Regions from separate parts of the Thermaerobacter litoralis genome, predicted to be linked through region 2. Evidence: riboswitches for the same ligand, from Rfam matches in the RefSeq annotation. Region 2 holds a riboswitch; the other holds the start of a gene.
What was found. Region 2 has a riboswitch for thiamine pyrophosphate ahead of thiD (bifunctional hydroxymethylpyrimidine kinase/phosphomethylpyrimidine kinase). Riboswitches for the same ligand answer to the same signal wherever they lie in the genome.

Region 1: another riboswitch for thiamine pyrophosphate. It lies ahead of ACYQ02_RS05450 (ECF transporter S component); the one in region 2 lies ahead of thiD (bifunctional hydroxymethylpyrimidine kinase/phosphomethylpyrimidine kinase).

Annotation. Positions count from the first base shown of each region.
Region 1 covers NZ_BAAIES010000008.1:16,833-31,034, forward strand. Annotated here, with positions in the region: gene ACYQ02_RS05425 (hypothetical protein) at 1-166, opposite strand, end outside; gene ACYQ02_RS05430 (methylated-DNA--[protein]-cysteine S-methyltransferase) at 655-1,164, shown strand; gene ACYQ02_RS05435 (metallophosphoesterase) at 1,161-2,273, shown strand; gene ACYQ02_RS05440 (TenA family protein) at 2,331-3,011, opposite strand; gene ACYQ02_RS05445 (ATP-binding cassette domain-containing protein) at 3,185-5,941, opposite strand; gene ACYQ02_RS05450 (ECF transporter S component) at 5,943-6,539, opposite strand; TPP riboswitch at 6,780-6,899, opposite strand; gene ACYQ02_RS05455 (SDR family oxidoreductase) at 7,194-7,970, opposite strand; gene ACYQ02_RS05460 (acyl-CoA dehydrogenase family protein) at 8,147-9,415, shown strand; gene ACYQ02_RS05465 (phosphotransferase family protein) at 9,412-10,743, shown strand; gene ACYQ02_RS05470 (DinB family protein) at 10,840-11,373, shown strand; gene ACYQ02_RS05475 (5-oxoprolinase subunit C family protein) at 11,421-12,395, opposite strand; gene pxpB (5-oxoprolinase subunit PxpB) at 12,392-13,555, opposite strand; gene ACYQ02_RS05485 (LamB/YcsF family protein) at 13,577-14,202, opposite strand, start outside.
Region 2 covers NZ_BAAIES010000009.1:293,838-308,039, reverse strand. Annotated here, with positions in the region: gene ACYQ02_RS08410 (CapA family protein) at 31-1,569, opposite strand; gene ACYQ02_RS08405 (MFS transporter) at 1,836-3,458, opposite strand; gene thiE (thiamine phosphate synthase) at 3,672-4,394, opposite strand; gene thiM (hydroxyethylthiazole kinase) at 4,424-5,320, opposite strand; gene thiW (energy coupling factor transporter S component ThiW) at 5,713-6,288, opposite strand; gene thiD (bifunctional hydroxymethylpyrimidine kinase/phosphomethylpyrimidine kinase) at 6,285-7,319, opposite strand; TPP riboswitch at 7,455-7,564, opposite strand; gene ACYQ02_RS08380 (hypothetical protein) at 7,627-8,019, shown strand; gene ACYQ02_RS08375 (LysO family transporter) at 8,016-9,398, shown strand; gene ACYQ02_RS08370 (Mur ligase family protein) at 9,484-11,316, shown strand; gene ACYQ02_RS08365 (hypothetical protein) at 11,530-12,267, shown strand; gene ACYQ02_RS08360 (metal ABC transporter ATP-binding protein) at 12,586-13,356, shown strand; gene ACYQ02_RS08355 (metal ABC transporter permease) at 13,353-14,202, shown strand, end outside.

The sequences.
Region 1 (14,202 bases), on a different contig from region 2:
GGAAGTAGCGCCGCTCCCGGTCCTGGACGATGGTGACGTCGTTGCGGTGTAGAAACCGGTACACGGCGTAGTAGCGCGCCCGGAAGAAGGGCTCGTCGTCCAGCTCGGGCGGCAGGTACACCGAACTGCCCAGGGCGAAGAGCCGTTGCAAGATGCGATCGACCATGGCCTTGTGACCCACCCCGCTCGTCTTCAGGAAGGTATGTTCGTTTTTGGCAAAGACGGCTCCTGCAGGCGACGCCGGGGAGGCAACGGGATCCGGAGGTGAGGGCGATGGGCGAAGCCGGCCGGGGCAGCGGCGGGCACGATCGGCCGGCGCATCCCCGTGGGAACGGCCCCGCAGGCCGGCCAGGCCGCCATGGCGGGCTGGGCGACCCCGGCGGGCAAGGGCCCGCCGGCCCAGGCCCGGACGGCCCCGCGGGCCGCCCGGGCAGCCACGGCCAGGACGGCCGGCGCCAACGGCCCGGGGGCGGGATTGCGGCGGCCCCGGATTCCGCCGCGGCCCCTGAGCCCGCGGCAGCCCCGGATCCCCAGGGCACCGGCCCCGCGCCCGCGGCCGGTCCTGCGCCGGCGGCCGGCAGGGACGGCAGAGCCGGCGGGGATCCCCCGCTGCGCTACACCGTGGTCGCCACCCCCGTCGGCCCGGCCCGGGTCGTGTGGTCCACGCGCGGCCTGTGCGCCCTGGAGCTGGCACCGGGGGAACGGGGGGAACCGGACGAACCCGCCCCCGCCCCAGACAGGGCGGCCCCGTCGAACGCGGCGGGCCGGGCGGTGCGGGACGACGGCCGGCGGGCGGAGTGGCAGGCCCTGCTCAATGCCTGGTTTGCGGGCGAGCCCGTCGACGTCCCCCTGGACCTGGACGTGTGGAGGCTCGGCCCCTTCACCCGGGCCGTCCTCGACCAGGTCCGCCGGATCCCCCGCGGCAGCGTCCGCACCTACGGGGCCATCGCCCGCGCCCTGGGGCGGCCGGGCGCCGCCCGGGCGGTGGGCAACGCCGTCGCCGCCAATCCCATCGCCCTGCTCATCCCCTGCCACCGGGTGGTGCGGACCGGAGGGGTCCTGGGCGCCTACTCGGGCGGAGGCCCTGCCGTCAAGGAGCGGCTGCTGCGCATGGAAGGGGCCTGGCCACTGCCCCCAGGCCGCCCGGGGAGGACGGCTGGGTGAGGGGACGGCGCCGCGGGCACCCGCACCCGTCTTGGGCTGCGCGGGGCCGGCCGCCGGCGCCGGCCGGCGGTGGCGGGGCCCGCGTGGCGGCCGGCCCCCGCGCCGGCCGGTTCCTCCCGCCGCTGGGCCCGGCCCCACGGCCCACGGGCCTGGCCCTGGCGGTGGGCCTGGGCGCGGCCGGGTGGAGCCCAGGGAGTCTCGCCGCCTTCCTGCAGCTGGTGGCGGCCCTGCTCATCCTGGCGCTGGCCTGGGGCTACCTGGTGGAACCCCGCTGGCTGAAGGCGCGGGCCTACCGGCTGCGCCTGGACCGCCCGGCGGGCGGCCAGCCGGTCTCGATCCCCCTGCCGGCACCAGCCCCCGGCGCGGCCGGGGCTGCCCCGAACCCCGCCCCCCGGGCCGGGGAGGAGCCCGGGACCCGCCCGGCGCGGCTGCGCCTGGTCCACCTGACGGACCTCCATGCCCCGGTCTACCGGATCGCGGAGGGGCGCCTGATCCGGTGGATCGAGGCGTGGCAGCCGGACGCCGTGGTCTTCACCGGCGATCTGGCGGAGGGCAAGGGGCTGCCCGCCGGGCGGGGGGTGGCGCTCTTGCGGCGGCTGGCCCGGCGCTGGCCGGTCTACCTGGTCCCGGGCAACCACGACCACCTCTACGGCTGGTACGGGCTGCGGCGGGATCTGGAGGCGGCAGGGGTCCAGGTCCTGGTCAACCGGGGCGTGCAAGTGGGCTCTGGGGCGGCCGCCATTTTCCTGGCCGGCGTCGACGACCCCCACACCGGCCGGCACGATCTGGGCGCCGCCCTGGCCGGGGCGCCGCCGGGCCTCCCGGTGGTCCTCCTGGCCCATGCCCCGGCGGACGGCATCCGCCAGGAGGCCGCCCGCCGCGGCGTCGCCCTGGCCCTGGCCGGTCACACCCACGGCGGCCAGGTCCGCCTCCCCCTGGTGGGGGCGCTGTGGATCCCCGGCCAGGGGTGGTTCCCCACCTACGATCGGGGCTGGTTCCCCGTCGCAGGCACCTGGTGGTACATCAACACGGGACTCGGCACCCCCCGCCCGTGGATCCGGCTCCTCTGCCGGCCCGAGGTCGTCCTACTGGAGCTGGTCCTGCCCTGACCTCGCGATGAACTGGGATCCCCCGACCTGTTCCCCGCCGCGCCGCGGTGGCCCGGGTCAGGCCCCCGGACCGTCCCCCGACCGCCAGGCCGCCTCGAAGAAGGCCAGCTCCAGCGCCATGGCGGTCCGGTAGACGGCGGCCACCTCCGCTGGCGGCTGGAGGGCGCTGGCGCCGGCGTTCCACCGGTTGAGGAGGTTCTCCAGGCGGGCGGCCAGGGCCGCGAAATCCGGGCTGGCGTAGGTGGCGATCCAATCCCGGTAGGGGTTGTCGGGCCGCTGGCCGGAGCCCAGGGACTGCCCGAGGAAGGCGTACAGCCGCATGCAGGGCGTCATGGCGGCGGCGATGAGGCCCACCGGCCGGGACCACGCCACCTCCAGGACGAACCCGGTGTAGGCCCGGGTCGCCAGGGACGGTTCGGGCCGCAGGTCCACCCCCCAGCGGGCGGCATAGGCCCGGTGCAGGCGGAGCTCGTCCAGGACGCCCTGCAGGAGCTCCTGCAGGGCGGTCATGGCCTCGAGATCGGGCGCCTTGGCCAGGGCCAGGGCGTAGGCCCGGGCGAAGGCCTCCAGGAAGGCGGCGTCCTGGCCCACGTACCAGGCAAAGCGCGACCGCGGCAGGTCGCCCCGGCCGATCCCCTGGACGAAGGGGTGCTCCAGGCAGCGGCGGGCCAGGTCCAGGTTCTGCTGCCAGAGCCGGCCGGCCAGGCCTTCCGGCTCCACGGGATCCAACCTCGCCACATGGCGTCCCTCCCTGCTTGGCATACTGGCCACCCGGGCGCGCCGCCGGGATCGCCCGCCGGTGAACCGGTGCAGAGGTCGCCCCGCCGCGGGGGGGGGGGCGAGGGGGCAGGGCGGGGCGGCGGGCCGTCTCGAAGCCCGCGGGTCCCCCGCGGCGACCGGTCCGTGCCGGCTTACGCCAGCCGCCCGGCCAGCCAGAGGGCAAGCCCGCTGGCCGCCAGCAGGAGGACGGCGTAGGCCACCTCCCGCCATCCGGCCGGCAGGGTGCGGTAGTAGGTCCGCCGCCGGGAGCCGTCGAACCCCCGGGCCTGCAGGGCCACGGCCACCACCTCCGCCGTCCGGATGGCGTGGACCAGCAGCGCCAGGCTGTAACGGTACACCGCCCGCAGCCGCCCCAGGGGCCCCCGCCCCGTCAAACCCCGTACCCGGTAGGCCTGCCGCACCCGTTCCAGTTCCTCCTGGAACAGGGGGACGAAGCGCAGGGCAGCCAGCAGGCCGTAGGCCCACCGGGGGCTGAGCCGCCACTGCTGCATCAGCCCGAGGACCAGGTCGGCCAACCCCGTGGTCCCCGCATAGAGCACGCCCAGGGCCCCCAGGCCGAGGAGCCGCAGGCCGACCACCAGCCCGCTCTCCAGCCCTTCGGCGGTGAACCGGTACCAGAGGATCTGGCCCACCACCTGCTCGCCCCGGCCGAAGGCGCCCAGGGTCCAGAGGCGGGTTCCCGCCACCAGGACGAAGGGGGCCAGGGCCACCAGCCACCGGCGCAGCCCGATCCCGCCCAAGAGCCCGCCGACCAGCACCGGCACAGCCAGCAAGGCCGCCAGCATCCTCGGGTCGCCGGTGGCCAGGATCACGGCGGCCAGGGCCAGGTGGACGGCCAGCTTCCACGCGGGGTGGACGCGGCAGGCCCACGGAACGGGCTGCGGCCGCCCTGCTCCCTCCTGGGGCCTTGGGCCCGAGGCCGGTCCCGCGCCCGCCACCCCGGACCCCACCGCCGCTCCCACGGCGCCGCCGGCCCCGCCCCCTCCGGGCTCCCCGGCCCCTCGCCCCCGAGCGCCCCCTTCCCCACGGGCCGCCACCCCATCCACCGGGCCGCCGGCGCCGGCCCCTGCGGGACCCCGGAGCCGGCCATTGGGGGACCGGGCACCCCACGGCGCCCCGGGAGCGGCGGCCAGGCCCGCGGCCTCCAGCAAGCCGGGTTCGTCCCACAGGGGTTCGGGCGGGCCGTCATAGAGCAACCGCCCCTGGCCAAAGACCAGCACCCGGGTGGCCGCGGCCGCCGCCAGCTCCAGATCGTGGGTGGCCATGACCAGGGTCGTCCCCTGCCGGTGCAGGGCGGCCAACTCGGCCACCAGGGCCGCCGCCGTCCGGGCGTCCTGGCCGAAGGTGGGTTCGTCGAGGAAGAGGATCGGCCGGGGGACCACCAGCACGCTGGCCACGCTGAGGCGGCGCTTCTGCCCCTGGGAGAGGGTGTAGGGGTGGACCTGCTCGAGACCCTCCAGGCCGAAGCGCCGGATCAGCTGGTCGACCCGGGGCCGGAGGACCTCCTCGGGCCATCCCGCCAGCCGGCCGGCCAGGGCGATCTCGTCGTAGACCGTGTCGGTGACGAACTGGTGCTCGGGATTCTGGAAGACGAAGCCGGCCTGGGCCGGGCCGCCCCGGCGCCCCGCCAGGGCGGGCGCGTGGACCACCCGGCCCGCCGCGGGCGGGTGCAGGCCCGCCGCCACCTGGAGGAAGGTCGACTTGCCGGTGCCGTTGCCGCCCAGGACGGCCACCCATTCGCCGGCCCCCAGGCTGAGGGTGACGCCGGACCACACGACCCGCGCCCCCCGGGTGGCCGTGACCGACTCCAGGCGCACCAGGGGCGCGGGGTCGGTGCCCGCGTCGGTCCGGGGCCCCTCGCCGGGATCCCCGGGAGGATCCGGCCGGGGGGCGGGCGCCGCCGGCCGATCCGCCGGGGCCTCACCCCCCGTCCCAGGCGCCTGCGGCCGGGCCGCAGCCCCAGCGGGGGCCCGGCCCGTCCCGCCGGGGGAGGCCGCCGTCTCCCCGGGCCAGCGGTCCCGGGCCTCCCGCAGCACGGGCGCCCAGAAGGGCCCCCACCGCCGCGGCCGCCAGATCCCATCGCGCTCCAGCACCTGGCGGAAGGAGGTGAAGACCTGCTGGGGCGTCCCGTCGGCCAGCAGCCGGCCGTCGGGACCCAGCACGACGACCCGGTCCACCCACTCCACCACCCCGTCCAGGTTGTGCTCGACGACCAGGACGGTGGTCCGCCGGTCCAGCGCCCAGAGGTTCTCCAGCACCAGGGCCCGGCCGGCCGAGTCCAGCTGGGCCGTGGGCTCGTCCAGGATCAACACGTCCGGCTCCAGGACCAGGACGCCGGCCAGGGCCAGCCGCTGTTTCTGGCCGCCTGAGAGGGCGTGGATCGGGTGGCCGAAGGGCACGGCCAGGCCCGCCCGGTCCAGGGCCCGGGCGATCCGGGGCGGCATCTCGGCCGGAGGAACGCAGCGGTTCTCCAGCCCGAAGGCCACCTCCTCGTCCACGGTGAACAGGCAGAACTGGGCCTCCGGGTCCTGGAACAGCACCCCGGCCCGCCGGGCGGGCTGCAGCTCGCCCCGGACCTGTGCCTCGACGACCGCGGGGATCAGCCCCGCCAGGGCCAGGGCCAGGGTGCTCTTGCCCGACCCGCTGGGGCCGAGCAGCAGCACCCGCTGGCCGGCGGCGAGGGTTAAGGTGAGATCCTGCAGGGCGGGCTTGGACCGTCCCGGATAGCGGACGGTCAGCCGGTGGCAGGACGCCACCGGGGACGCCGCCGGGGACGCCACGGCGGAAGCCCGGGTTCCAGGGCCCGTTCCACCGGGGGCGCCCCCGGCCGCCGGACCGGCGGCGGGCCCGCAGGCGGCACCCCCGGGTTCCGGCCGGTTCCACCCCATCTCAGCCCGCCAGCCCCGCCGCCCGGTCCTGCCGGTTGCGCACCACGGCAAAGCCGTTCAGGACCCCGGTCCGCGCCAGGCCGTCGACCAGCACCTTGCCGAAGACACCGGCCACCACGGCGCCGCTCACGAGCCGCACGGCGACTGCCGCCGCCAGCACCCCCGCCTGCATTTCCGCGAAGTAACCGTTGATGTAATCCAGCGGGATGCTGGCCACCGCCGCCAGGAGGCCGGACAAGGCCAGCACCGGCAGGTCGAACCGGCGGTAGCGCAGCAGGGCGAAGGCGGCCTCGGCGCCCAGACCTTGCAGCCCGCCGTAGAGCAGCACCCAAAACACGTCCGGGCTGCCCAGCACCAGTTCCCCGGCGGCCGCGGCCAGCTCGGCGACGAAGGCCACCCCCGGCTTCTGGATGATGTAGGCGGCGACGGTGGCGGCGACGAACCAGATGCCGTAGGTCGTCTCGGCCAGCACGGGATGGACCGCCTGGGCCAGGGACCACAGGGTCCAGGCGTTGATGAAGACCACCGAGCACACGGCTGCGATGAAGGTGAGGATGACGATCTCGCGGAACTGCAACCCGCGGGACGAACCGGCCATCCCAAGGCCCCCCTTGTGGTTCCGGGCGGAACCGGGGGGCTCGCGGGGCCGGCGGACGCCCTGGCCGTCGCCTGGGGGCTGGCCGACCGGTGGCCGCGGCCGCTGCGGGCCGGCCTCCTGGGAGGCCGCGCCGTCATCGCGGACCACGCCGTCGATCCACCCCACCCTGGGTAAACGGCGATCGGGCTGAGGAAAGAGACCCACCTCCGGTCGGAGGTGGGTCGCGTCACGCCGCCCACAGGCGGCCATGCGGTACCTTCCTCACGCCGGTATGACCCGGATCGAGTCCGAAGGGTAGCGCCGGGCCGCCTTGGGGCGGGCGGCGCTTCTCAGCCCAAGCGGGCACCCCCGGTACCGACTTCCCGATGGATTGTGCACCCCGATCATAGGCCGGCACCACCGGCCCCGTCAACGCCCCTCGGGCGCCGTCACCGGCGATCCGGCGCCGCCCCAACAAGGCCGTTCCCGGCAAGCCCGGCGGCGCCCTCATCAAGTCATCAAGGCCGCTGCCGAACCCGTCGCCGCCCGTGGTAGCCCGGCCACGCCCCCGCACCCCCTCACGCCCGGGCCGGATCGCCTCGGGCGCCCCGCGGCAGCCGGGGTGCGGAGGCCGTGGCGCGCCCGCCGCCGGCCCAGTCCCCCGCCCGGCCGGGGTCAGGTGGCCGTCATGCCGCCGTCGATGGCCAGCACCTGACCGGTGATGTACGAACCGGCCTCCGAGGCGAAGAGCAGCACCGCCCCCTGCAGGTCCCGCTCGCCCCCCAGCCGCCGCAGCGGCACCGTCTGCTCGATCAGGGGACCATACTGGGACAGGATGCCCCGGGTCATCTTCGTCGGGAAGAATCCGGGCGCGATGCAGTTCACCGTGATGCCGTATTCGGCCAGCTTGGCCGCCAGGTCCCGGGTGAAGTTGATCACCCCGGCCTTGGAGGTGTTGTAGGGCAGGGTCTGCATCACCCGCGGGTCGCTCCCCCGCAGGCCCGCCACCGAGGCGACGTTGATGATCCGGCCGCCGCGGCCCTGGTCGACCATCACCCGGGCCGCCTCCCGGCTCATGTAGAAGGTCCCGTGCAGGTTCGTCCGGATGACCTTGTCCCAGGCCTCCAGCGGGATCTCGAAGAAGGGGGCGCCCCAGGTGGCGCCGGCGTTGTTGACCAGGATGTCCAGGCCGCCGAAGGCGTCCACCACCCGCCGCACCGTGGCGGCCACCTGGTCGTAGTCGGTGACGTCGCAGGGGACGGCCAGGCAGCGGATGCCCTGGCTGCGCAGCCGCTCCTCCGCCTCCCGCAGGCCCTCCTCCTTGCGGGCGGTGATGGCCACCGCGGCCCCCGCCTCACCCAGCCCCTGGGCGATCTGGAACCCCAGGCCCCGGCTGCCGCCGGTCACGAGGGCCACCTTGCCGTCGAGACGAAAGCGGTCGAGGATGCTCATTCCGCAGGGCGCCTCCTTCCCATGCCCCTCCTACCGGCCGCCGGCGGGACCGGCCCGTCCCGGCGAGCATGCAGGTATTCCCTTCTCGGCGCCGAAGCCAACTCCTACCGCCCGGGCCCTGCGCCGGCGGATCCCGACGACCAGCCGGTCTTCCGCGGCGGGAAGCGATCACCGAGGTGATCCCCGTGTACGACTTCCGCCCCACTCCGGAGCAAGAGGCCGTCCTCGAACGCACCCGCGCCCTCATGGACGCCTACGTCTACCCGGCCGAGGCCGAGTTCTTCCGCACCGGCACCCTGCCGGAGGAACGGCTGAAGGCGATCCAGCAGGCGGTCAAGGACGCCGGCCTCTGGGCGCCCCACATGCCGCGGGAGGCCGGGGGCCTGGGCATGGGCATGGTCACCCTGGCGCTGATGAACGAGATCCTCGGCCGCAGCCCCCTGGCGCCCCGGGCCTTCGGGACCAGCGCCCCGGACACGGGCAACCAGGAGATCCTCTGGATGTTCGGCACGCCGGAACAGAAGGAGCGGTTCCTCAAGCCCAACCTGGCGGGCGAGGTCTACAGCTGCTTCGCCATGACGGAGCCGGAGGTGTCGGGGTCCGACCCCACGACCCTGCGCACCCGGGCCGTGCGGGACGGCGACCACTGGGTCATCAACGGGCACAAGTGGTTCATCACCAACGCAGCCCGCTCCGCCTTCGCCATCGTCATGGCGGTCACCGACCCGGAGGCGCCGCCCCACCGGCGGGCGACCATGATCATCGTCCCCACCGACACGCCCGGCTTCCGCATCGTCCGCCACGTGCCCGTGATGGACGACGGCGGCGGGCTGGGAACCCACGACGAGATCGTCCTCGAGGACTGCCGCGTGCCGGTGGAGAACACCCTGGGCCCCGTGGGCGAGGGGTTCCGGATCGCCCAGGCCCGCCTGGGCCCCGGGCGCATCACCCACGCCATGCGCTGGATCGGCGTGATGAACCGCAGCTTCGAGATGATGGTCCAGCGGGCGCTGACCCGGGAGACCCGCGGCCAAAGGCTGACGGAGTTCCAGACGATCCAGAACTTCGTGGCCGACTCCTATGCCGAGATCCAGGCGGCGCGGCTGCTCACCCTCTACGCCGCATGGCGGCTGGACCAGGGCCTCGACGCCCGCAAGGAGATCTCCCTGATCAAGTTCTTCGGGGCCAACGTGCTCCATCGCGTGGTCGACCGGGCCCTGCAGGTCCACGGGGCCCTGGGGTACTCGAAGGATACGCCCCTGGAGTTGTTCTACCGGGAGGCGCGGGCCGCCCGCATCTACGACGGGCCCGACGAGGTCCACCGGGTGGTGGTCGCCAAGCGGATCTTCAAGGAGTTCGCCCCGGTGCCCGCCGCAACGGGAACCGGCGCCGGCACCGGCGGCACGGGCGGCCCCGGCACCGGTCCGGAGGGCGGGCCGGCATGAGGTGGGCGGACGAACCGGCCCCGGGCCTGGGGCCGGGACGGCGCCAGGAGCCGGTCCCTGTCCCGGAGACGGCCCCCGGCGCGGAGACGGCCCCCGGCGCGGAGACGGCCCCCGGGCCGGAGGCCCTGGCCGGCGGGCCGGCGCCGGTTTCCGACCCGTACGGGGCGGCGGGCCCCGGGCCGGTCCCCGATCCCCAGGCACGCCGCCCGGCCGGGGCCGGTTCCACCGCCGGAACGTCCGGCGCAATGGAAACCGGGGTGCCCCCCGAGACCGTCCCCGTCCGTCCGGGGGAGGAGCTCGACCTGGACGCGGTCAGCCGGTTCCTGGCCCGGGAGGTGCCCGGTTTTCCCGGGCCGCCCCTGGAGGTGCGCCAGTTTCCGGCCGGGGCTTCCAACCTGACCTACTGGCTGCGGGCGGGGGACTGGCAGGCCGTCCTGCGCCGGCCTCCCTTCGGCCCCCTGCCGCCCCGGGCCCACGACATGGTGCGGGAGGCCACCATCCTGCGCCACCTGCACCCGGTCTTCCCCCTGGCGCCCCGGCCCCTGGCCGTCTGCGCCGACCCGTCGGTCCTGGGAGCCCCCTTCTACGTGATGGAATACCGGCCGGGGGTGGTGGTCGACCGCAGCTTCCCGGGGGACCGGGTGCCGCCGCCGGCCACCTGCCGCCGCATCGGGGAGCGGGTCGTCGATACCCTGGCGGACCTCCACGCCGTCGACTACCGGCAGGCGGGGCTGGGCCAGCTGGGCCGGCCGGAGGGGTTCGTCCGGCGCCAGCTGGAGGGGTGGGCCGGCCGCTGGCGGCGGGTCGAGACGGAGCCGATCCCCGTCCTGGATCCCCTGCTGGCCTGGTTGGAGGAGCGGGTGCCCGCGCCGGCCGGCGCCGCCCTCATCCACAACGACTTCAAGCTCAACAACATGATCCTCTCCCCGGATCTGGACCGGGTGGTGGCCGTGCTGGACTGGGAGATGGCCACCGTGGGCGATCCCCTGTTCGACCTGGGCGTCAGCCTGAGCTACTGGGTCCATCCCGACGATCCGGAGGTGCTGCGGAACGGGTTGCCCACGGTGACGGTCCATCCGGGGTTCCTGCGCCGGGGGGAGTTCGTCCACCGCTACGCCCAGCGCACCGGCCGCGACGTGGCGGGCATCGGCTGGTACCTGGTCTTCGCCTACTTCAAGCTGGCCGTGATCCTGCAGCAGATCTACTTCCGCTGGCGGGCGGGCCAGACCCGGGACCCGCGCTTTGCCAGCTTCGGCGACATGGCCCGCGGGCTGATCGAGCTGGCGGCGGAAGCGGCCCGGAACGGGGGCGGCGAGCGGCTCCTGTGAGCCGGCCGGTCCGGGATGCTGGCCCGGGATGCCGGCCCGGGATTCGGGCCGGGGCCCGCCGGCGGCCCCCGAGGACGGTGAGCGAGGAGGGTGAGCATGGACGGCTCCGGCCCGAACCGGCGGCTGACGGCCGCCGACCTCTTCCTGCCCAACCTGCAGGGGTGGCGCCAGGTGCTGATGGCCTGCACCGACGCCATGGACGACGAGCAACTCCATTGGGTCCCGCCGGGCGGGGTGAACTCGGCGGCCTGGTGCGTCCGGCACCTGGCGCAATCGGAGGACTGGTTCGTCAACGCGGTGATCCTGGGGCGGGACATGCGCCCCAAGCGGGCGCGGGAACTGCCCACCCGGGAGGCGCTCTTCGATTACCTGCGGGCGGTCTGGGCCCACACCGACGCCCGCATGGCGGAGTGGGACCTGGACGACCTGCTCGAACCGCGCATCATGCCCCCGGGCTTCCGCGGGACGCCGCCGGCGAACCTGACGGTGCTCTGGGTGGTCAACCAGATGATCCAGCACTTCGCCTACCACGTGGGCCAGGTGCGGATGCTGGCCCGGCTGATGGGGGTGGAACCGGCCCCGGGCGGCTCCGGGGGCGCCACCGGGACCGGCGGGGGCGGCTCGGGCTGAGGGGTGAAGGGGCCCGCCGCCCGAGGATGGAGCGCGAGCCGCCCCCATCACCCCCGCTCCGGACTGCCGCCGCCGGCTGCCTCGATCACCCGTGGGCCGTGGAGCAGCCGCCACCACTGGCGGTACAGCTCCTCGGCGGCGTCGCCGTCGATGGGCCGGAACCGGATCCGGTCGCCGGGCCGGGCCTGGGCGAGCAGCCCCACGTCGGGCGTCACCACCACACCCAGCTTGGGGTAGCCCCCCACCGTCGCCCGCCCCGCCAAGAGCACGATGGGCCGGCCGTCGGGCGGCACCTGCACGGCCCCCAGGGGCTGGCCCTCGGAGAGGACCTCCCCCGGCGGCCTCGGGATGGGGGGCCCCTCCAGCCGCAAGCCCATGCGGTCCGAGGCCGGCGTCACCGTGTACTCGGCGGCCAGGAACGTCGTCCACGCCCCGGAGGGGAAGAACCCGGCCTGGGGGCCCGGGACCACCCGGGCCACGAAGGGCCCGCCGTCGGGGACGAAGCTCCAGCGAACCCGGCGTCCCGCCAGGGCCCGGGGCTGCCGGACCGGCGTCCCCAGGGGGAGCCGGTCGCCGGCCTGCAGGGGCGTGCCCGGCCGCTGGGGCACGCCGCCCAGCCGGCCCAGGGGGTCGGTGGACCGGCTTCCCGCCACCGGCTCCACGGCGATGCCGCCGGCGACGCAGACATAGGCCCGGCAGCCCCGGGAGCCGCCCCGGAAGGCCAGGACGTCGCCGGGTTCCACGGCCACCACCTGGCCCACGGGCAGGGGGCGGCCGTTGAGGGTCGCCCCCAGGTCGGCCCCGATCACGCAGGCGGCCGTTGACACGTGGAACCGCAGGACCGGCCCGATCAAGGTGGCTTCCAGGCCCGCGGCGCCCGGATCGTTTCCCACCAGGCGGTTGCCCAGGATCAGGGCGGCCCGATCCACCGCCCCCTGCACGGGCACGCCCAGGTGCTGGAGCCCGGTTCGCCCCAGGTCTTGGATGGTCGTGTAGAGGCCCGGCTGGATGACCTCGATCATGGCCGGCCGGCGGAGGCACCTCCTTCGGGGTCCGAGTCCCTGGTCGCCGGGCGGCCCGCGCCGGCCGGGCCGGCCGCCGATCCTGGGGCCGGTTCGTCCCGGATCAGCCACTGGGGCCGGTAGGTCCCCCGGGCGACCGCCTCGGCGATCCGCTCGAAGGTGCCGCCGTCGACGGGGACGAAGCGGACATAGTCCCCGGGCCGCAGGAGGGTGGGCGGGTCGGCGGCCGGGTCGAACAGCCGCACCGGCGTCCGGCCGATCAGGTTCCACCCGCCGGGGCTCTCCACCGGGTAGACGCCCGTCTGCTCGCCGGCGATCCCCACCGAACCGGCGGGGACCCGGGTCCGGGGCGTGGACCGGCGGGGGGTGGCCAGGCGCGGGTCGAGCCCGCCCAGAAAGGGGAAGCCGGGGCTGAACCCCAAGAAGTACACGAAGTAGTCGCGTCCCGCGTGGCGCCGGATCACCTCCTCCGGCTCGAGGCCGTGGAAGCGGGCGACCGCCTCCAGGTCGGGGCCCCAGGGGCCGCCGTAGGCCGTCGGCAGCACGCAGATCCGGGTTTCCTCCGGCTCGCCGCCCGCCGCCGCGCCCAGCAGCTCCCGGCAACGGTTGACCAGCCGGTCGAAGGTCACCGTCACCGGGTCGAACTGGATGTACACGGCGGCGTAGGAGGGGACGACGTCGATCACCCCCGGCCAGCGGGCCGCCATCACCGCTCGGGCCAGGCGGCGGGCCTGCCGGTTCACCGCCGGGTCCACCACCTGGGGGAAGAGGGCGTAGAGCCCGCAGTCGCCCGCCCGCACGAAGCGCGGTTCGGAGGGCCCTGCCGCAGACGGCCCTGCAGCGGAGGGGCCTCCTGCGGAGACCCCTGCGGCACCCGAGCCGGCCCCTGCGGTGGCCCCTGCGGCGCCCGCGCCGGCCCCTGCGACCCCGGCGGTGCCCCCTGCGGCGCCCGCGCTGGCCCCTGCGACCCCGGCGGTGCCCCCTGCGGTGCCCGCGGCGGCCCCTGCGGCCCCTGCGGTGCCCCCTGCCGTGCCCGCGGCGGCCTGCGCCAGTCGGGCCGGGAAGGGGCCGGCCGCCGCCGGGCCGGGATCCAGGACTCCGCCCGGCAGCGGCGAGGGCGGCGCGCCGTCGACTCCGCCGTCGTCCAGGTCGTCGACCACCCTGCATCCCTCCCCCGGGCGTCAGCGGTCGGGGCGTCCGGGGTCGAGCAGCCTGCGCAGCGGCCGGATGGCGACGCCCGCCGCCTCCAGCCGCTCCCGCACCCGCCGCGCCAGGTCCACGGCGGCGGGATTGTCCCCATGGATGCACAGGCTTTGCACCCGGAGGTCGATGTCCCTGCCGTCGACCGCCCGCACCTTGCCCTCCCGCACCATCCGCTCGGCGCGAGCGGCCACCTGGTCGGGCTCATGGAGGACGGCGCCCGGCTGCCGCCGGCTCACCAGGCTGCCGTCAGGGTTGTAGCCGCGATCGGCGAAGCCTTCCAGCGCCACGGGCAGGCCCGCCTCCGCGGCCGCCCGGGCCAGCTGGCTGTTGGGCGGCGCCAGGACGATCAGTTGCCGGTCGAAGGCGGCGATGCCCTCCACCACCGCCCGGGCCAGCCCGGCGTCCCGGGCCGCCTGGTTGTACAGGGCCCCGTGGGGCTTGACGTGCTGGAGTTCGACCCCCAAAGCCCGGCAGAAGGCGTAGAGGGCGCCGATCTGGTAGAGCACGTCGGTCCGGACCTCGTCGGCCGTGGCCCGGATCTCCCGCCGGCCGAAGCCCACCCGGTCCGGGTAGCCCACGTGGGCACCGATCCCCACCCCCAGCG
Region 2 (14,202 bases):
ATGGAATGGTAGGCAGCTACGAGCCCTCGATCACGGCCCCTGCGCGGGTGCCAGCTCCTCCATGGGGACCCAGCGGACGCCCGGTGCCTCCAGGCGCTCCAGGGCCCGCCGGTAAGCCCGCTCCAGCAGGGGCACATCGGCCTGGGGCACCTGGTACCGGGCCGGATCGCCGGCCGCCTCCCGGGCCGGCAGGGGGCGCCAGAGCCAGCGCCCGTCCACCCTCCCCTTGTGGATGTAAAGGGGCACGTAACGGATTCCCGTGACCCCTGCCCGGCCGGTGAGGGGGTCGCGGGCCAGGTCGAGCCAGAACAGGGCGGAGGTCATGCGGTCTTCCCCGATCTGCCCGGCCAGGAAGTTGCCCTGGGAGAACAGCACCGCCTTATAAAGGCAGGGACGGCCTCCGGTGGACCCGGTGTACCCGGCAGGCTGCCCGGACCCGGATCCGGGCCTGGTGCAGGAACGGTCTGGCCCGGCAGCGGCGGCCCCTGCGCCGGGGGCACCGGCTGCCGTGGCGCCCCCCTCGGGACCGGCGCGATCCTCCTGCCCCGCACTCTCCTGCCCCGGCTCTGCCGGCCCCGACGCTCCCGGGGCCAGCGCTCCCGGTGCCGCCTCGCCCCCCGCCTGCCCCGCCGGGCGCAACTCGGCCCGCTGCAGCACGTGGGGATGGTGGCCCAGCACGATGTCGGCGCCTGCCGCCAGGACCTGATCGACCATGTCCTCCTGCTGTCTGTTGGGCTCGGTCTCGTACTCGTTGCCGAAATGCAGGGAGACCGACACCAGGTCGGCGCCCGCCCGCCGCGCCCGAGCGATGTCCGCCGCGATCTGCCGGGGATCGATCAGATTGACCAGATAGGGCGCCGGCAGGGGGATGCCGTTGGTGCCGTAGGTGTAGGCCAGGAAGGCGATGCGGATGCCGCCCGCCTCGGCGATGGCGATGCGGTCCCGTTCCTCCGGGGTGCGGGCGGTGCCGGCATGGATGAAGCCGAACCGCTCCAGGTTGGCATAGGTGCGCTCCACCCCCCGCCGGCCACGGTCCAGGGTGTGGTTGTTGGCATTGGTCAGGACGTCGAAGCCGGCCTGGCGCAGGGCCGCCAGCAGTTCCGGGGGCGAGTTGAACCGGGGATACCCCGTGTAGCCTCCCAGGTCGGCGCCCGTGACGGGCTGTTCCAGGTTGCCCACCGCCAGGTCCGCGGCCCGCAAGGCCGGCGCCACAGCCGCCAGGGCCGGCCCGAAATCGTAGGTCCCGTCCCCTTGCCGGGCCGCCGCCAGCAGGGTGTTGTGGATCAGCACGTCCCCCACGCTGGCCAGGCTGGCCCGCTGCCAGTGGAGGCCGGCCGGCCCGTCTCCGGGGCCGGGTTCGTCCTCCTCGCCGGGAAGAACCCGGCCGCCGCCGGTGCTACCCCGGGGGCCGGCGGCATGACCGGCAGGATCCGTGGCGGAAGGATTCCCCCACGGCGCCAGGCCTGCCCATTCGGCCAGGGGACCGCACCCGCTGCCCAACACCAGCAGGGCCGCCGCGAAGAGGACGGCCAGACGCCTCATGGGGGTCCGCACCCGCCGTCGTGCCACGTCCACCCTCCTTGCCGGTCGCCGGGCCGGGGGGGACAGGCCGCCCCGGAAGGCCCGATCGCCTGCCCCTTCCATGACGGAGCCGGCCGTGCGGATCGCGCAGTGGGGATCCGGTAGTGTCGATCCGGCCGTACGGATCCGGCAGCGCAGATCCGGTGCTGCGCATCCGGCAGCGCGGATCCGGCGGTGCCGCAGCCGGCACTACGACTCCGGCCGGTGCCCGGAGCCCCCCTGCGCCGGACGCCGGCGCCTTCGGGCCACCTGCCTCAAGCGGGGCTGTTCTTCAGCGCGGTGCGGCGCTCTTCCTCCCGGTTCTTCAAGGAAAGGGCCGCCAGGATGCCCAGGGCGGCCAGGACGCCGAGGACCACGTACGCCTGCTCGTATCCCGCCACGTCGCCGGCGTGGGAGGCCACGATGGCGCCCATGGCGGCGCTGCCCACGATCTGGCCCATGTTGCTGGCCACGGTGAGCAGGGACTGGGCGGCCGCCCGGTGGCCGGCCCCGGCTTCGTTGAGGACCACATACCGCAGGGGTGCGCCCGTCAGGCTGGCCAGGCCGAGGCCCACCACGACGCCGTCCGCCACGAAGAGGCCCATGCTGCGGGTGACCGCGGGGATCAGCAAGAGCCCGGCGGCCAGCACGGCCGTTCCGACCGTGAGGACCACCCGGGAGCCCGCCTGGTCCAGCAGGCGGCCCACCAGCGGCGCCCCTACGGCACTGGCCAGCACCGCCGGCCCGAGCAGGTACGCAGCGGTGGAGGGTTCGACCCCGAAGGCGGCCACGGCCAGGGAGGGGACGAAGACCAGCCCCGCCTGGAGCAGGCCGCTCAGGCCGGAAAGGGCGTTGGCCACCGCCAGCTGGCGGTTGGCCAGCAGCCCAGGGTCGATCAGCGGCGCGGGCGAAGCGGCCTCGACCCGCTGGAAGGCCACCAGCAGCACCAGCCCGGCCGCCAGCAGGGGCCAGACCTGGGCCGAGGCCAGGCTGGCCAGCACCGCCTGGCTGTCGATGCGGTTGATGGCCAGGGCCAGGGCCACCAGGCCCGACCCCAGCAGGACCATGCCGGGGAAGTCGAAGGCTGTGCGAGCCGCCGGCCGCGGCGCCGGCAGGACCCGCCGGCTCCAGGCCAGCACCAGGGCGGCCAGGGGCACGTTGATCAGAAACAGCCACTGCCAGCCGAAGGGCAGCAGCACGCCGCCGATCACGGGCCCCAGCAGGAAGGCGAGGCCGAACATGGCGCCCGTCATGCCCAGGGCACGGCCGCGGCGCTCCGGCGGGAAGGTCTCGCCGATGGTGGCGCTGGCCACCGGGAAGATGCCGCCCGAGGCGAGACCCTGGATCGCCCGCCCGGCCAGGAGGACGGGGAAGGAGGGCGCGGCGGCCACCACCACCGAACCCAGGCCGAAGAGCGCCACATCCAGCATGTAGACCGGCCGGCGTCCCCGCAGGTCGGAGAGCCGGGCCATCAGCGGATTCCCCACCAGATTGCACAGCACGTAGATGGTGAAGACCCAGCTGAGCTGCCGCTCGCTGACGGCGAAGTCCCGGCCGATGGCGCTCAGGGCCGGGCCGACGATGGCGATGTCCAGCGCCCCCAGGAACACGCCGAGCAGCAGGACGCCCAGGACGCGCTGTCCCTGGGGATCGGCGACGCCTTCGCGGCCGGCGGCACCGGCGGGAGTCGAGGACCGGGCGGACGTGGAGGAGCCGCGGGCAGTGCCGGGACCCGCCGGCTGGGTGGGTCCGGTCGGAGCCTTCGGCTGGCCGCCGCTACCGGATTGGGCCCCATGACCGGGCTCTGGCAGGCCGCCCCCGGCGGCGTTCGGCCGGGACGAACCGGCGCCCGAGGCCGCACCGGCGCTTCGCCGGCCGCTTGGCTGGCGGTGGGACACGGCAGGTCAACTCCTGTCGTCGGGCTGGCTTGCCCGGCCCCCCTTTCGACCGTGGCCGCCGCCGGCTGGGCCGAGTCCGGTCGGGCCGCGGCCGGCGGGACCACGCGGCCGGGCAAGCAGACGGGCAAGCACTACAAAGGGAGTGTAGCACGACGGGCCGGAGCCGGTGCCGTGCCGTAGAAAAGGGGACGGCGTCATGCACCTGCGGTGCACTCACCGGTCCCACCGCTGCACGAAGGCGGCCGCCGCTCCGCCCGGGTCGGCCGCCCGGGCGATGGCCGAGGCGACGGCGACCCCGGCCAGGCCGGCCCCGCGCAGGGCCGGGAGGTCATCCAGGGTGATGCCGCCGATGGCCACCACGGGCAGGCGGGTGGCGGCCACCACCGCCTTCAACCCCTTCAGGCCGATGACGCGGGCATCGTCCTTGGTGGAGGTGGAACGGAGCGCCCCGGCGCCCACGTAGTCCGCCCCGGCGGCCTCGGCCGCCCGCGCCTCCTCGGGGCTCCGGACGGAAACGCCCAGCAGGCCTTCGGGCCAGAGCCGGCGCACCACCTCCGCCGGCAGGTCGTCCTGTCCCACGTGCAGGCCGTCGGCACCCACCGCCAGCGCCAGGTCCAGCCGGTCGTTGACCACCAGCAGGGCGCCGTAGCGGGCCGTGATCCGGCGGGCGGCCTCGGCCAGTTCGTAGGCCACCCGGTCGGCCGCCGCCTTGGCCCGGAACTGCACCGCCCGGACCCCGGCCGCCAGCACCGGCTCCAGCAGAGGGGCCGGGTCGGCGGTGCCCACAAGGCCCAGGTCGTAGATGAAGTAGACCTTGAGCAGGCCGGTTGCGGGGCGGGCGGGATCCGCACCCCCGGCAGGGATGCCCGCGGGCAACGGGAGGCGGGCGCCGCCCCGGCCAGACCCGTCCTTACCGTTCCTTGAACCCTCCGTCATGGGATCACCTCCCGCCGTCTCCGCGCGGTTCACCGTTCCCGGGATCCGTGTGGCGGCCCCGGGAGAATGGAAAGCCCTTCGGCATCCCCTGTGCCCCCCGCCCCCAGCCGGTACAGCTCGTCCAGGAAGGCCGCCTGGAACGAGCCCGGCCCCGAGGTGCGCTCCGCCGCCCGCTGGGCGGCCAGGCCGTAGACGGCCATGGCCAGGGTGGCATCCTTGAGAGGGGTCTCCGAGCCCGCCAGGAACACCGCTACCGCGGTGGTCGCCCCGCACCCGCCGCCGGTCACCGCCGCCAGCCAGGGGTGGCCGTTGGCCACCCGCCAGGCCTGGCGGCCGTCGGTGACCAGGTCCACCGGTCCGCTGGCCACCACCACGCAGCGGTAACGCCGGGCCAGCGCCTGGGCTGCCTCCAGCACCTCCCCTTCCTCCACCGCGCCGCTGTCCACGCCCCGGGTGCGGCCGGTGCCCGCCCCGGCCAGGGCCAGGATCTCGCCGCCGTTGCCGCGCACGGCCGTCGCGCCGCCGGCCAGCAGGTCCAGGGCCAGCCGGGTGCGCAAGGGGGTGAAACCGGCCCCCACGGGGTCGACCACCACGGCGCGCCCGTGGCGGAGGGCCTCCGCCTGCGCCGCCTTGAAGACGGCTTCATCCCCTGCCCGCAGGCTGCCGATGTTCAGGACCAGGGCCTCCGCCGCCGCAGCAATGGCGGGGAACTCCTCCGGTTCCGGCGCCATCAAGGGGGATGCCCCCAGCGCCAGGGTGATGTTGGCCGTCCAGTTCATCACCACGTAGTTGGTCAGGTGGTGGACCAGCGGTCGCCGGTGGCGGATCCGGGCCAGGACCCGGGCGGCTTCCGCCGCCCAGCTCGCGGGCGCCGGGCCGGTGGAGGAGTTGGAGGCTTCCGGAGCCGGCGGCTGGGGAGCGCCCATGTTCGTCACGGGGATCCCTCCTCTGGAATGCCTGTGGAACGCCTGATCGTCCTGCCAGGCCAGGGCGAGACGCGCGTCCAGGGGCCGGGCGGAGCCGGCTCATGCCGGCCCGGCGCGGGTCCGGGCGAACCGCCGGGTTCATGGCGAACCGGGCAGCGCCCCGGTCATGCCGGCCCACGGCGGGCCAGGGTGGGCCACGAGCCCCGGGCGGGGCGGAACCTTGTCACGTCGCCCGGCCGTAGTCCGGGGCGAGCTACGGACCCACGGCCCCGGTGGAACCGAGGCATGCCGGCCTACCGCGGGTCGGGGCGAGCCACGGCGCACGGCCCCGGTGGCGGCCCGGTCCGCGCGTTCCCCGCGGGGGCGATTGCCGCCCCTCTGAAGGCGCGGGGTCACCTGCGGGACGAGGGCGGGCTCTGGCTGGACCCCGGGCCCGGGCCGGGAACCGGCCCCCCGTCGCCCTCCGGGGCCGGGGCGGGGAGCCAACGCAGCAGCAGGCCGCCCACCAGGGCGCCCAGCAGGCTGCTGACGGTAAAAGGCACCACGTAGAAGAACCAGGCCGCCTCGGCCTGGCCCAGCAGCCACCGGGCCACGGGGAAGGCGGCCAGGCCGCCCAAGAGGCCCGTGCCCACCACCTCCCCCGCCATGGCCGCGGCGGGGCGCCGGGCGGCCCGGTAGGCGAGCCCGGCCAGGGCGGCGCCGAAGAGGCTTCCCGGGAAGGCCAGCAGGGTGCCCAGCCCCAGCAGGTTGCGCAGCAGGCTGATGAGCAAGGCCACGGTCACGGCGCCCGCGGGGCCGAACCAGGCGGCGGCCAGCACGTTGACGGCATGCTGCACCGGCGTGGCGGTGGCCACTCCGACGGGGACCCGGATCATGCCCGCCAGGACGGTGCCCAGGGCGATCAGCATCGCGGCCCGGACCAGCCGCCGGGTGCGGTGGGGGGGCGCGCCGGGCTGAGGTGCCGTCATCCCTCTTCACCTCCGTCGAGCTGCCGGCCCTCAGGGCCCGCGGCCCCGGATGCGGCCTGGTCCACGGGCGCGCCGTTCGGCGCGCCGCCCTCCCCGGCCGCCGCTCCCAACGGGTCACCCAACGGGTCATCGGGCGCAGCCTCCCAGGGGTAAAAGGAGCAGGTCGGGCCGTGGCCGCGCCCGATGGCGGGGGCATGGCGGATGGCCCCGGTGATGTAGATCTTGGCGGCTCGCAGGGCGTCCAGCACCCCGTACCCCCTGGCCAGGTAGGCGGTGATGGCGGCGGAGAAGGTGCAGCCCGTCCCGTGGGTCGAGCGGGTGGCGATGCGGGGCGCCCGCAAGAGGTGCCAGTCGCGGCCGTCGTAGACCACGTCCACGGCGTCGGCCGAATCTTCCGCCACGTGGCCGCCCTTGACCACCACCCAGGCCGGCCCCAGCCCGTGGAGGACCTGGGCCGCCCGGCGGGCGTCGTCCAGCGTCCGGATGGGGACGCCGGCCAGTTCCTCCGCCTCGTGGCGGTTCGGCGTGATCACCGTCGCCAGGGGCAGGAGCAGCCGCCGCACCGCCTCCCGGGCCGGTTCGTCCAGGAGGGGGGCCCCGCTCTTGGCGATCATCACCGGGTCGACCACCAGGGGGAAGGGACCCAGCCGGTCCCGCCAGTAGCCGATGCGCTCCGCCACGGCCTCCACGATGGCGGTGGTGCCCAGCATGCCCGTCTTGGCGGCGTCGGTGCCGATGTCGTCCAGCACGGCATCGATCTGGGCGGCCACCATCCCGGGGGGCACCAGGTGGACGTCCCGCACTCCCTCGGTGTTCTGAGCCGTCAGGGCGGTGATGGCCGAGGTGCCGAAGACCCGCAGGGCGTTGAAGGTCTTGAGGTCCGCCTGGATCCCGGCGCCGCCGCCGCTGTCGGAACCGGCGATGGTCATGGCGCGGGGCGGCGGCACCTGGGGCGGGGTGCCCGGGTGGGGCGCATCCGGGCGCCCATCCGGGCGGGGAGCCCCCGGACGGGGCTCGGCAGGGGTGGGCATGGTGGATCGCTCCCTTCCCACAGGTGGTACGGGCTGGCGGGGGCTGCCGCGGCAGGGCAAGGTGCGGCCGGCAACGAAAAAGGCCGCGGGACGAACGCGGCCCAGGCGCCAGGAAGCGATCCAGAGGCTTCGTTGGAGCGGGACCGCACCGTTCCCTCCGGTGGCATTACCCACGTCAGGTTCGAGGGGTTCGAGCCGGTTGGCTCGTCTCAGCCGGCGTGGCGCCAGCACCCCCACGGTGCTACCATCTCCAGTATCCGGCCCGCACGAGAACAGGTCAACGGGTGGGCGAAACGGGGGAACCAGCTTGCGCGAGCGATTGAAGCCCGTGGTCCGGGCGATGGCCCTGGGACTGTTTGTGGTGATCGCCGCCATGTGGCAGCGCCGCACGGGCGGGTCGGTGGCGGGGCTGCTGGGGTTCACCGCGGCGCTGGCGGGCGCCGTCCTGCTGGGCGCCCTGGGGTTTGCGCGGCTCATGGGCGTGCTGGAAAGCGGCCGGCGCGGCGATGCCGCCCGCGGTGGGGCCGCCCGCGGCGACACCGGCGGCGGTGGCCGCGGCGGGGCCGGCGGCACGACCGGAGCGGCCGGCCGCCTTGTGGCCGCCACCAGCAGGGGTCCGGCGGGTCGACCGCGCCGGTCCGGGGCCCGTGCCGGGGAAACCGCCGGAGCGGGCCCCGCCCAGGGGCGAGGCCGGCCGTGACCGCGGTCCTGGTGGCCCTGGCCGCCGGCATGGCCGCGGGGCTGAGCGGCCTGGGTGGCCGGCTGCCGGCAGCCTGGTGGGATGCGGCATCCCGGTGGACGCTGCGGGCGCTGCTCTTTCTCATGGGCCTGCGGCTGGGCCTGGATCCCCAGGTAGGGTCCGGTTTGGCCCGGCTGGGCGGGCGGGCTGCCGCCTTTGCCGTGGCCACGGCGGGCGGGGCGCTGCTGGCGGGACTGCTGGGCTCGGCCCTGGGGGCCGCATGGCGTGCTCGTACGGCCTTTCGGCAGGGCGCCCCCAGCACCAGGCGCCGGCGCGCCCCCGGCGCCTGGTGCCGGCGTATCCGCATGGCCTGGTGCCAGGCCACCCCCATCACCCGGCGGCTTGGATCCAGGGCCGCGGGCGGGGCCGGCGAGGTGGCGGGACGCACCCGCCAGGGCCCGATCACGCTCTCGGGCGGGGCGGCAGGACCCCACCTTCTCCCTTCGGATCCCGTCCCCCGGGGAAACCTCGGCCCGGAGGCCCCGAGGACCCGGCCGGACCCGGCCCGCCACGATCCCGCCGCGGGGGACCCGGCCACGGCCGCCGGGGGGGCTGGCCGGTCCGGCGAAGCCCTGCGCCTCAGCGCCGCAGCCGTCCTGGCGGTGGCCGGCGGCTGGCTGGCGGGAGCCGTGTTCGTCCACTGGCTGGGCGGCCTGCCGGGAGGCAGCGTGGGGGCGGCGGTGGCCGGAGAAGCGGCGGCCATGGCCGGCGGGCTGGAGGCGCCGGTGGAGGCGCCGGCGAGCGGCGGGACGGGAGGGGTGGCCGGCGGGCCGGAAGGATCGGCCCCCCTGGTGGCCGCTGCCGGGCGGCTGGCCGCCGCCGGCTCCGGGTACGCCTTGCTCCTCCTCATGGCCCTTTACGGGTACGAGTTCGGCCGGCAGTGGCCGGCCACCCGGGAGAGCCTCCGGGCCGTCCGGGGCAAGGCCCTCCTGTTGCCCTTGCTGGGTGCGGCGGGGAGCCTGGCTGGGGGCTGGCTGGCGGGGCGGCTGACCGGCGAGCCGCCTGCCCTGGCCCTGGCGGTGGCGGCCGCCTTCGGCTGGTACAGCATGGCCGGGGTGCTGGTGGCCCAGCTCTGGGGACCGGCCGCCGGTGCCCTGGCCTTCCTGGCCAACGTGATGCGGGAGCTTCTGACGGTGGTGGCGGTGCCCTTCCTGGCGCGCCTGGCGGGCCGGCGGTCCTGGCTGGCCGTCCTGCCGGGAGGCGCCACCACCATGGACACCACCCTGCCCGTCATCGCCGCGGCGGCGCGGGATGCGGGCACCACGGCCCTGGCCTTCGTCCACGGCCTCATCCTCACCTTGCTGGCCCCTGCCCTGATCAGCTGGCTGGCGAGCCTTTGACCGTTTCCCCCCTCCGTGACACCTGCCCGGGGCATGCGACATACGCCTATCGGGGAACCCCAAACGGGGGGGTTGAACCATTACCATGGCGCTGGATGTCGTTCCGCTGCTGCAGGGGCTGTCGTTTTCCCTGTCCGGCGAGCCGCTGCCTCCTTGGGTCGGCGAGATCCGCTCCCACTCCGCCCGGGTCGAACCCGGCGACCTGTTCGTGGCCATTCCCGGGCGCCGGCACGACGGCGCCGCCTTCGCCGGCGAGGCGCTGCGCCGGGGGGCCCGGGTGGTGGTGGCCCAGCAGCCCCCGGGGCAGCCGCTGCCTCCCGGGGTCAGCTGGCTTCAGGTTCCCTGTGCCCGCTCGGCCCTCTCCCGCCTGGCGGCCAACCGCTACGGTCACCCGTCCCGCCGGCTGGTGGTGGTGGGTGTCACCGGGACCACCGGCAAGACGACCACCACCCTTCTCCTCCACCATCTGCTGAGCGCCACAGGAATCCCGGCCGGCCTCATCGGGTCGCTGGAGGTGCGCGCCGGAGGGCACCGCTGGCCGGGCAACCTGACCACCCCCGACCCGCTGGACCTCCACCGGTACCTCAGGGTGATGGCCGATGCCGGTTGCCGGGTGGCGGTGATGGAGGTCTCGTCCCAGGGTGCCGACCAGCGGCGGGTGGATGACGTGGCCTTCGACCTGGGCGTGGTGACGAACCTGGCTCCCCTGGAACATCTGGAGTACCACCCCACCTACGAGGACTACGCGGCCGCCAAGGGCCGTTTCGTCGCCATGATCCCGCCCGGCGGCGGCGTGCTGATGCACGAGGGCGAGGCCGCCCTGCGCCTGGGCCCTTATGCCCGGGCGCCGGTGGTCCTGTTCGGGCGCGGTCGCGCCTGCCACCTGCGGCTGGCGGCCGAGCAGGTGGCCGCGCCCGCCGCGCCGCTCTCCGGCCGAGCGGGTCCCGATCTCTGGACGAACCGGCTGCATCTGGAACTCCCGCCGGCCTGGCCGCCGGGGCCCGCCCTGCGGCTGAGCCGGGATCGTCCCGGGGGGAACGGACACTTTCGGGCCGTACCGGCTGTCGCGCCACCTCCCGCCGCCGGCGTTCGGGTGGCTCCCGAGGGGCCGGGACCGGCCCGGCCGGGCGTCTGGCTGGAGACTCAGCTCATGGGCCCCCACCATGCCCTCAACGTGGTGGCGGCCGTGGGAGCTGCCCTGTGGCTGGGCCTGGATCCGGGCACGGTCGCCCGCGCCCTGCCGGGTTTTGCCGCACCCCGGCGCCGCACCCAGGTGCTGATGCGCCGCCCCTTCACCGTCATCGACGATACCGCCGGGCGGCCCGACAGCCTGGCCGCCTGCTTCGCCGTGGCCGCCCGGATCCCCCACCGGCGGGCGGTGGTGGTCTATGCCGTGCGGGGAGGGCGGGGTGCGGCCATCAACTATGCCAACGGCCTCCAACTGGCCTGCGAGGCCCGCCGCCTCGGGGCGGCGGTGCTGGTGACCGCCAGCGCGGGGGATACCACGGCGCGGGATATGGTGCGGCCCGCGGAGTGGGAGGCGTGCCTGGCCGGGCTCGAGACGGGCGGGCTCAAGCCCCCCCAGGTCGGCACCTTCACCCGGCTGGGGGATGCGGTGGCGGCGGCGGTCTCCTTGCTGGGGGAAGGCGATCTCCTGCTCCTGCTGGGGACCCAGGGCATGGATGCGGGCGCGCTGTACCTGCAGCGGATTCTGGCCCGGCCGGTTCTTCCCGTGCGGCCGGCCTTGTCCGTGCGGCATCCGGCGCCCCTGGAGCGGGCGGGCCCCACGGTCTCGGCCGGCCCCACGGCCCCGGCCGGTCCCGGGCTCTCACCGGAGGGACTGCCGGCGGCCGCGGGCAGGGCCGGCCGGGCGGAGGAACTGCCCGAAGGGGCCGTCTTCCCCGGGGGCGCCCTGTGATCCCTGAGCGGCCGGCCAGCAGGGGCGGCGACGGGCACCCGGCTGCGGGTCCTGGCGGGTCGTGGCCGGCGGGCCGGGCCGGCCGCCCGGGTGCCGGATGGGGTGGCGTTGTCTCCGCCCGGGCGCTCCTGTGCTATGATTAATCGCTAGCCGGCCATCGCCGGGCGAGCCCGCCATCGTGGCCGGCCCGTCAGAGCAAGCGAGGCGACTGCCATGGAGCGCAATCACCGGCCCGGCCCCGGCGGGCCGTCCGATCCCCAGGAAGAGAAGGGCCCGGCTCCCGGCGGCACCGGACCCGGCAGCGCCGGACCTGGTTCCGGACCCGGCGCCGGACCCGGAGGTGCCCGGCCTGGCCATCCTGCCCCGGCCCGGCCACCGGCCCGCTCGGGCGGTACCGGCCGGGCGCCGGAACCGCCCGGCACGCCGGCAGCGGCCGGCCCGTCCGGCTCGCCCGGGGCCCCGGAGGGCGATCGGCGAGCCGCTCGCCCGCGCCCCTTGCGCCAGGGCTACTCCCGGCCGCGGCGAGACCACCCGTACGACACCCGGGTCCTGGACGACCTGGCCCGGGTCTTCATGGAAACCACCCTGCGCGAAGACGGCACCGTGATCTGCCCCGACCGGCGGGAGGCCCTGGCCCTGGCCGAGCAGGTGCTGGACATCCTGTACTATTCCGGCTTCTACAACGCAGCCGACGTAGCCGGGCTGCGCTTCCACCTCTACCCCCGGCTGGAGGCGGACGGCCAGCCCGATCTGATCTACGCCAACACCTGGATGGACGGGCGGTGGATGGAGATCGCGGTGGTGGAGGTGCCCCGGCCCAACGCCCGGCCTCCCGAAGAGGAAGGCCCGCACCCGGTACGCGGCCTGGCCCGGCCGTTGCCGGCGGGCGAACCCGGCCGCAACGGGCTCACCCACCCGGGCCGGCCGGGCGCCCGCCGCCCGGAGGGTTAGGCCGGGCCCGGGGCAGGGAGCCTCTTGCGCCGGGCGCCGGCCATGGAGCCCCGAGGAACGGCGATGGTAGCCCAGGCCGCGGGGCTGTGTCCCGCCGGGCCACCTCTTGCAAGGGGGACCGCTGCCCGGACTCCGCCTCCCCGGTGGAGAAGCTGCCGCCGGGCCTGAACTGCCGCCCGAGGAAGGGGCGCCGCTCTGTACCCTGGTTTTGCATTTATGCAAAAATGTTGTTGGCTAACAACTAGCAGGGTGTGGCTGCGCCGGTTCGTCCGGATCGCGCCGGGCTGAACCGGCCCGGTCCCCCAGGGGGGACGGAACATGGCTGGTGAGAGCGAGGCCGCCGTGGCCGTGCGCAACCTCTATGTGGCGTACGATCACCGGCCCGTCCTGCGGGGCGTGCGGCTGGCGGTGCCGGCGGGCTTGCTGGTCGCCTTGGTGGGGCCGAACGGGGCCGGCAAGTCGACCTTGTTCAAGGCGATTTTGGGGCTGGTGCGGCCCGCCGCCGGCACGGTGCGGGTCTTCGGCCAGCCGGTGGAGCGCCAGCGGCGCCGCATCGCCTACGTGCCCCAGCGGGAGCTGATCGACTGGGATTTCCCGGCCACCGTGTCCGACGTGGTGATGATGGGGCGCGTGCCCCGCCTGGGCTGGTTGCGGCGCCCGGGGCCGGAGGACCGCCGCCGGGTGGCGGAGGCCCTGGAGGAGGTCGGCATGGCGGCCTACGCCCGGCGCCCCCTGGCGGCCCTTTCGGGCGGGCAGCAGCAGCGGGTCTTCATCGCCCGGGCCCTGGCCCAGGATGCCGACCTGATCCTGCTGGACGAACCCTATGCCGGCGTGGACGCCGCCACCCAGGAGGTGGTGCGGCGGCTGCTGGGCCGGCTGCGGGACGCGGGCAAGACCATCCTGGTGGTCGACCACGATCTTGCGGGGATCGGCCACTACGACCGGGTGGCACTGATCAACGGCCGGGTCATCGCCTTCGGCCCGCCGGCGGACGTCATGACGGCCGAGCGGCTGCGGGAGACCTACGGCGGCCGGCTGACCTACCTGGACCGGGTGGTCCTGCCGGTACCGGGAGGGGTGCGGGCATGACGGGCGATCCGGGCTGGCTCGACATACTGGCTGAGCCGCTGCGCTACCCCTTCATGGTCCGGGCCCTGGCCGCGGGGGTGCTGGTGGCCGTGGCCGGAGCGGTGACGGGCAGCTTCCTCCTGGTGCGCCGCTGGTCGCTGCTGGGCGATGCCATCTCCCACGCCGTGCTGCCGGGCGTGGCCGTCGCCTACCTGCTGGGCTGGCCTTACTTTACCGGCGCCCTGGCCAGCGCCCTGCTGACGGCGGCCGGCATCGGCTTTCTCGAGCGGAACACCCGCCTCAAGTCCGACGCCGCCACGGGCCTGCTCTTCCTCGGCGCCTTCGCCCTGGGGCTGGCCATCCTCAGCCGCGCCCGCAGCAGCGTGGACGTGTTCCACATCCTGTTCGGCAACGTCCTGGGCGTCTCCCGCGCCGACCTGGTGCTCATGGCCGTGGTGGCGGCGGTGGCGGCCGGGCTGGTGGCGCTCCTCTTCAAGGAGCTCCAGTTGTGGGCGTTCGATCCCGTCACCGCGGAGGTGGCGGGACTGCCCGTCCGTGCCCTCCACTACCTGATGATGGTGCTGGTGTCGGCGACCCTGGTGGCGGCGCTGCAGGCAGTCGGGGTGGTGCTGGCCCTGGCCATGCTGGTGACCCCGCCGGCCACCGCCTACCTGCTGGTGCGCCGCTTCCCGGCCCTGATCGGCCTGGCCGTGGTGCTGGGCACGGTGGCGGCGGTGACCGGCCTCTACCTGTCCTTCTACCTGGACGTGGCCTCGGGACCCGCCATGGTGCTGGTGGCCATGGCGGGTTTCGTGGTGGCCCTGGTGCTGGCTCCCGAGCAGGGGCTCCTGGCCCGGCTCCTGCAGC